One region of the Synechococcus sp. R55.3 genome, then DNA from elsewhere that is predicted to be linked to it. Evidence: predicted binding sites of a transcription regulator. Region 1 holds the regulator's gene; the other holds the start of a gene.
The links. The regulator NtcA, encoded in region 1, controls nitrogen genes in cyanobacteria. The targets are predictions, from matches to a motif close to GTANCNNNNGNTAC.

Region 2: a site for NtcA is predicted at 3,133-3,146, ahead of urtA (urea ABC transporter substrate-binding protein). Genes of this name have one in related genera too.

The regions. Positions count from the first base shown of each region.
Region 1 is NZ_JANSIG010000039.1:40-4,056, reverse strand. Features, by position in the region: gene NW849_RS07700 (M61 family metallopeptidase) at 1-1,498, opposite strand, end outside; gene ntcA (global nitrogen regulator NtcA) at 1,800-2,474, shown strand; gene eno (phosphopyruvate hydratase) at 2,713-3,996, shown strand.
Region 2 is NZ_JANSIG010000060.1:1,358-5,374, reverse strand. Features, by position in the region: gene urtC (urea ABC transporter permease subunit UrtC) at 1-335, opposite strand, end outside; gene urtB (urea ABC transporter permease subunit UrtB) at 339-1,496, opposite strand; gene urtA (urea ABC transporter substrate-binding protein) at 1,601-2,875, opposite strand; gene NW849_RS09945 (S9 family peptidase) at 3,249-4,017, shown strand, end outside.

The sequences.
Region 1 (4,017 bases):
GATTGCCCTCGCCGTTGAAATTGAGGCCCAGGTATGGGATGGGGTTGGGGCGGCTGAAGTGGGCTTTAAGGGTGAGGCCAAAGGGGTGTAGGTAAGTGTTGTAGTCTAGCTCTTCCGTGCCTTCCACATAGGCTGCGAAAAACCGGCCAAGATCGGCACCAGCTGCCCGCTCAAACGCCTCCCGCAAGTCTTGGTCGCTGTAGCCCTTCCCTGACCGACCAAAGCGCTGCCACAGATCCTGCAAAGCTGTATCCAGGGATCCCCGACCGCCGGAAAGGTGGCGAATGTGCAGATCCAGCAGCCAACAGACCAAAGCCCCCTTTAAGTAATAAGAAACCTGGCTGTTGAGGGTGTTTTCGTGGGGGCGGTAGAGTTTGATCCAGGTATCGAAGCTGGACTCCCGCAGCGATTGCACGGCCCGGCCCGGAGTACGCTGCAAGCGGCCAATCTGTTCGGAAAGAATCTTCAAGAAATCGCCGGCACTGAGGATCCCTGCCCTCAACAAGATGACATTTTCGTAGTAGCTGGTCGCTCCCTCACAAAACCACAGGCATTCCAGATAGTTTTCTTGGTTGTAGTCGATCTTTTCCAATGCCAGCGGACGCAGACGCTTGACATTCCAGGCATGAAACAACTCGTGGGCCAGCAAAGACAAAAAGCGCCGATAGGACTCCGGCTGATGCAGCTCCAGCCCAGAGTAAAGAAGGGTGGTGCTGTACTTGTGCTCAAGGCCACCAAATCCTCCCGGCGACAAATGCACAATGAACCAGTAGCGGTCGTAGGGTAGCCCACCGAAAAACGCGGCTGTGGTTTTGACAATCGCCTTAGCATCAGCGACAGCCCGCTCCACATCCAGAGTGCCCACCCCCCAAACCACAAAGTAATGGGGGATCCCTTCCACCTCAAACGATTGCACTCGATGTGGACCCACCTCCACCGGGCTATCCACCAGCTCGTCATAGTCCTCTGCCACAAAAGACTGGCCGGAAGCGGGATCCCCAGAAGAGGAGATCAAAGGCCGCAAACTGGTGGCGATGTGCCAATCCGGCTTGGGGGGGATCACCGTCAAAGTGTAGGGTTCCCGCTCGCGACCGGGCACGTAGAGGAAGAGCGCTGCCCCGTTGAAATAGGCGTGGGTCAAATCCAGATGGTTCGTGCGCACCGTCAGCTCATAGGCATAGACCCGATAGCACACCTTCACAGCAGAAGAACCCGGCGGATCGATTTGCCAGGTATTCTTATCCACCTTCCGCCAGGCCAAAGGGATCCCTTGCTCAGTTGCCGCCTGAAACTCCTGCACATGACGGGCATACTCCCGCACCAAGTAGGATCCCGGCGTCCACACCGGCAGCCGCAGCCGCAAAGGCATCTTTGGCTCCACCTCTCGGAGCAGCAGCTCCACCTCCAGGAGGTGATTGGCCGGATCCGGCATCCGCACCGTGAAATGCTGGCGGCTCAGCCGAGAAGGTTCAGCAACAACAGCCTCCGGGCTCCCCATAGATAGATAGAATGTTCCAACCCACTCCACTCTCTACCGCCAAGGGCCGATGCAACCCCCAGCGACAATGGCTCTTATCCTAACCCCTGCTTTCGGTTGGGGATCCCTTTCTGGGGCAAAAACGAGACTCAAAAATGTAGCACGTGCTACAAAGATGCCTGGGCAGAACCTTCTACTTTAGGGTAAATCTTGGTATCATCATCGATTCTGAAGTCAAGGGGTTGCAACCTAGCCTAATGCTTCTAGATTGATCTTAATAGGTTGATCTTAGGTATAAACTGACCTTAAAAGGTTGATGAGTATGGCGGTGGCCGTAGCGGAAAAATCTCTGATCACAGCCTTCAAGCAATTGGGAGGCCCTCACCATCCTCCGGTTATCGAAACGTTTGAGCGCGGGAAGACCATTTTTTTTCCAGGGGATCCGGCGGAGCGGGTTTACTTTTTGGTGAAGGGAGCCGTTAAGCTCTCGCGGGTCTACGAAATGGGGGAGGAAATCACCGTCGCCCTCCTACGCGAAAACAGCATCTTCGGCGTGCTCTCCTTTATCACAGGACAGCGCTCTGATCGCTTTTATCACTCGGTGGCTTTTACGCCTACTGAGTTGCTCTCTCTGCCGATCGAGCAGGTGGAAAAATCCTTGCAGGAGAACGCCGAACTGGCCATGTTGCTGGTTAAAAGCCTGTCGTCCCGCATTTTGCAAACGGAGATGATGATCGAGACACTGGCTCATCGCGACATGGGATCCCGTCTGGTCAGCTTTTTGTTGATCCTCTGTCGCGATTTCGGAGTGCCTGGCCCAGATGGGGTCACCATCGATCTCAAGCTGTCTCACCAGGCCATTGCCGAGGCCATTGGCTCAACCCGCGTCACCATCACCCGCCTGTTGGGAGAGCTGCGCAAGAAGAAGTACATCTCCATTCACAAGAAGAAGATCACCGTACACGACCCGATGCGGCTGAGCCATCGCTTTGCCTAGAAGGAAGAGGAGAACACCTCCTGAGCAGCACCCTGCCTAGGCAAACCCCGCTCGATGGTTGGTTGAAGCTCTGGCCGGCCTATGTTCAATCTACTGCTGCAGCCTTGAAGAATCTCTGTGCCCGAAGGACAGACTTAAAGTTTTCTGGAAGCTGACCGGATCGCGGGCAAAAACCTACTAGTCTATGGGGGGATCTGGCTTTGGCCAGAGCTATCTAGCCAATTGCTGAGGTGTAACTGTGGAAACAGCCATCGAGTGGATTACCGCCCATGAGATCCTCGACTCGCGAGGGCGTCCCACCTTAGAGGCCCTGGTGGGTCTAGCCAATGGGGCAACGGGCTTGGCGCAGGTTCCCAGCGGTGCTTCGACCGGCACCTTCGAGGCCCACGAGCTGCGGGACGGGGATCCCAAACGCTACGGCGGTAAGGGCGTGCTGAGGGCGGTGGAAAACATCCTTGGCCCCATCCAGTCGGAGCTGCAGGGAGAAGATGCCCTCAACCAAGCCCGTATTGACCAGTTGCTGATCGACCTGGACGGCACCCCCAACAAGTCCCGCCTGGGGGCCAACGCTATTTTGGCAGTTTCTCTGGCGACAGCCAAAGCGGCTGCGGAAGCAGTGGGCTTGCCTCTTTACAAATACCTGGGGGGGCCCTTTGCCAACCTGCTGCCGGTGCCGCTGATGAACGTGCTCAACGGCGGCGCCCACGCCGACAACAACGTCGATATTCAAGAATTTATGCTTGTGCCCATTGGAGCGGCCAGCTTTCGCGAGGCGCTGCGCTACGGGGCTGAGGTGTTTGCGGTACTAAAACAAGTGCTGCAGCAGAAGGGGCTGTCCACCGGTGTGGGGGATGAAGGGGGGTTTGCTCCTGATCTCGACTCCAATGCGGCGGCTTTGGATCTGCTGATGACGGCTATTGAACAGGCAGGCTACAAACCGGGAGCAGATATCGCCTTGGCCTTGGATGTGGCCGCCAACGAGCTGCTGCAGGATGGGCAATATCACTTTGAGGGCAAAGCCCACAGCACGGCTGATATGGTGGCTTACTACCAGCAACTGCTGGCCAACTATCCCATCCTTTCCATTGAAGATGGGCTAGCGGAAGAAGACTGGGCCGGTTGGCAAGCCATGACCGCTCAACTGGGATCCCGGGTACAGCTGGTGGGAGATGACCTGTTTGTAACCAACCTGACCCGCCTGCAAAAGGGTATCGACAGCGCCGCCGCCAACGCCATTTTGATCAAGCCCAACCAAATCGGCACCCTGACGGAGACCGTCTCGGCCATCCAATTGGCAGTTCAAGCCGGCTTTCGCACCATCATCAGCCACCGCTCTGGCGAGACGGAAGACACCACCATTGCCGACTTGGCGGTGGCCACCCGTGCCGGGCAGATCAAAACCGGATCCCTCTGCCGCAGCGAGCGCATTGCCAAGTACAACCAACTGCTGCGCATCGAAGACGAGCTGGGGGAAGCGGCAGTTTATGCCGGTCGGGTGGGCCTGGGTCCTAGGTTGTGTTGATCTTTCATTTGAGCCAAAAGA
Region 2 (4,017 bases), on a different contig from region 1:
AAGGCAAAGAACACCCCATGCCCCAGGCTGAGCATGCCGGTATAGCCCCAGATGAGGTCGATTCCCAAAGCTACAATGCTGAGGGCCAGAAACCGCCCCAACAAGTTGAGCCGAAAGCCAGACAGCACAGTTGGGGCCACAAAGATCAAGGCCAGCACCAAAACGATGAGGATCCCGGCCTCCCACAGAAGCTTGCGAGAAGAATTGGGATCCCCACCCGCGGCGGGAGCAGCCACTTCATGATCAGCACGGGGGGAATGAACCAGTTTCATGGGCTTTGTGAGGGAGTAGAAGATGGAGAGTCTGGTCCTAGAGTTTTCGCCAAGCGAGATCATTCCCTAGGCATCCACCATACGACCTTTTTCGGGGAAAAGGCCCCGAGGTCGCACCTGCAAAAAGGCCACGATCAAAGCAAAGACCATCACCTTGGCCATGCTCGTGGTGGCAAAAAAGTTGAGGGTATCGGTCAGGATGGGCACGTTGGGAAAAATCAAAGCCAGCGTCCCGGAACCGATGACAAAGTTGGCAATCCCGATCCCAAGCGCTGCCACAATGCTGCCCAAAAGCTTACCGACACCCCCCACCACGACCACCATAAAGGTATCCACGATGTAGTTTTGGCCGGTGTTCGGCCCCACGGATCCCAGCAGGCTGACCGCTACGCCGGCCACTCCCGCCAGACCCGAGCCGACGGCAAAGGTAAGGGCATCCACCTTTTGCGTAGGGATCCCTACACAGGCGCTCATGGCCCGATTCTGGGTAACCGCCCGGATGCGCAGCCCCCAGCGGGTGCGCTGCAAGAAGAAGTACAGCCCTAGGATGCAGAAGACAGTGAGGGCGATGATAAACAGGCGGGTATTGGGCAAAAACAGGCTGCCCACCGGGATCCCACCCCCCAGCCAACGGGGAGCAGTCACATCTTTGTTCTGGGCTCCAAACCAGGGTTGAGTGACTGCTAAAGCATAGGTTTGCGCCAGCACCCGCCCCCCCACCGCTGCAATGGCCGTGGAGAGCACCAACAGCAGCGCCAGCGTCCACCCCTTGAGACGCGGCCAATCCGCCCGCCTGGACAAAAGCCACCAGCCGCCGAAAAAGAGCACCGCGAAGGCCCCCAAGCGGAAAGCCAGCACCCAATTGACGCTGCGCACAAACTGCTGCAGGATCAGGCTCACGCCCCAGGTGGCCAAAAGGGTCTCCAAGGGTCGGCCATACAAAAAGCGGATCACCCCCCGCTCCAAGGCCAGCCCTACCAGAGCAGTGACGGCAAAGGCAGCTACCAAAGCTGGAAAGATGTACAGATCCCGCCAGGGATCCCCTAGGGGACGAAAGGCATTTTGCACGACGAAGGTGGTGTAGGCCCCCAACATCATCAGCTCCCCATGGGCCATGTTGATGACCCCCATGAGGCCGAAAACAATGGCCAAGCCCAAGGCGGCTATTAGCAAGACGGTGCCAATGCTAATGCCGTTGAACAAGCTGTCCAGGAGCAAGGTCATGGGCAGGGGATCCTCCTTCCAACTAAACTAGGGAGGCTAACCGAGCATCTAGGCGGGATCCCCGACCCTATCCAAACGGCAAGGGATCCCAGCCCTGGCCAGGACTAGCTGACTTTGTAGCGACCGCCCTTGGCCGGATCTGACCAATCGCAGGCAAAGCCCTTGGTCTCTGCCACAAACTGGTTCCAGGGCTGCGGCTCCACGGCATCCGTAGAAAAGATGACATCAAACAAACCGTCAGAGCGCACCTGGCCGATCCGCACATACTTGGTCAGGTGGTGATTGGTGTTCATGGTTACCAAGCCTTCTGGGGCATCAAAGGTCTGGCCATAGGCTGCCTGCCGCACGGCGTCGATTTCCACTGTTCCCGCTTTTTCCACTGCCTGCTTCCAGATGTAAACCATGATGTAGGCGGCTTCCATCGGGTCGTTGGTGACGCGGTTTTGGCCGTATTCTGCCTTGAAAGCTTCCACAAACTTCTTGTTGGCAGGCGTATCCACCGTCATAAAGTAGTTCCAGGCGGCGAAGTGCCCTTCCAAGAATTCGGGGCCGATGGCCTGTACCTCTTCTTCAGCAATGCTGACGGACATGGAAGGATAGCGATCTGGCCCCAGCCCTGCCCCTTCCAGTTGTTTGAAAAAGGCCACGTTGCTGTCGCCGTTCAAGCTGTTGTAGATCACACCGCCATTGGGAAGAGCGGCCCGGATCTTGCTGATGATGGGGGTAACTTCTGTGCTGCCCAAAGGCAGATAGTCTTCACCCACCACTTTGCCCCCCAGGGCTTCCAACTGGGCCTTGATGATGGTGTTGGCCGTGCGGGGGAACACGTAGTCGGATCCCACCAGGAAGAACTCTTTGCCCTTGTTCTTGAGCAGCCATTCCACCGAAGGCTCGATCTGCTGGTTGGGGGCAGCGCCGGTGTAGAAGATGTTTTTGGAGCACTCTTGTCCTTCGTACTGCACGGGATACCAGAGCAGGTGCTGCTTGGATTCAAACACCGGCAAAACCGCTTTGCGACTGGCCGAAGTCCAGCAGCCGAATACCGTTGCCACCTTGTCCACATCGATCAATTTGGTGGCTTTCTCGGCAAAGGTTGGCCAATCGGAAGCCCCATCCTCGATAATCGGCTCGATCTGCTTGCCCAAAACCCCACCGGCGGCATTGATCTCTTTGATGGCCAGCTTTTCCGCATCCACCACGCTGGTTTCTGAAATGGCCATGGTGCCGCTAAGGGAGTGCAAAATGCCAACGCGGATGGTCTCTCCCTGGGCGTAGGCGGGCACGGATCGCTTCACCCAGATCTGCGGCCCTAGGGCAGCCCCGGCTCCGGCCAGAGCGCCCATTTTCAGCACTTGACGACGATTAAATGATAGAGCCATCGGTGATCTCCGAAACGAAGTGAGTGCAAAGGGTATTAAGAAGTCCAGTTGTTGCAGCAGCCCGGCCAACAGAGGGAAGCACTTAGCTCATCACCTCGCCCATGTGTTGAACCTGCCCAACTGCGCTCAGCTGAGGCTTTCACCGAATGTCTTCCCAACCTCAACAGAGGAAAAGGCTAATCCTGCAGTCGAGAAAGCGTTGTGCATCCCTGTTGCCTTAACGTGTTCCATCAAACCCATTCGGCCCGGAGAGAATTGTATCGTGGGATACCTTTTCCCAGAATCCGAGCCCTTTCCCCGCAGGCTGCAGGCAGAGGCAGGGATCCCTTGCTGCCGGCATAATAGGGGTTCTGGGGTGGAGAATTAACAGCCTATGGTGCAGCAGGCCGGCTATGGATCTTGGCGATCCCCGATTACCGCTGACCTGGTGGTGACGGGATCCCTGCGCTTGGGACAGATGGTTTGGGATCAGGGGGATCTCTACTGGACGGAGGGCCGCCCGCAAGAAAAAGGGCGCAATGTGTTGATGCGGCGCTCTGCCGACGGGATCCTGGTGGAGCTGACACCGGCACCTTTCAATGTGCGGACGCGGGTGCATGAGTATGGGGGTGGAGCTTATTGGGTGTCGGCAGGGGTAGTGTATTTTTGCAACTTCGCTGACCAACGGCTCTACCGCCTGCTGCCGGGTTCAGATCCCCAGCCCCTGACGGAAGCAGGCCCCTATCGCTATGCAGATGGGGTGGTGGATCGGGCGCGTGGACGCATCCTCTGTGTGCGGGAAGATCACAGCCGCCAGGGAGAGCCGGAAAACAGCCTTGTCTCGATTGACTTGGAAAGCGGATCCCAGCGCGTTTTGGCCTCTGGGCACAATTTCTATGCCAACCCTCGCCTCAGCCCCGATGGCCAGACCTTGGTATGGCTGACCTGGGATCACCCCCAAATGCCCTGGGACGGCACAGAGCTGTGGCGGTCTGAGGTGAACCCTGACGGCAGCTTGGGAGAACCTCAAAAGCTGGCCGGTGGCCCTGCCGAGTCGATCTTCCAGCCCCAGTGGTCACCGGAGGGGGATCTCTACTTTGTTTCGGATCGCAGCGGCTGGTGGAACCTCTATCGCTGGGATCCCCAGGGCCCCATTCCCCTCT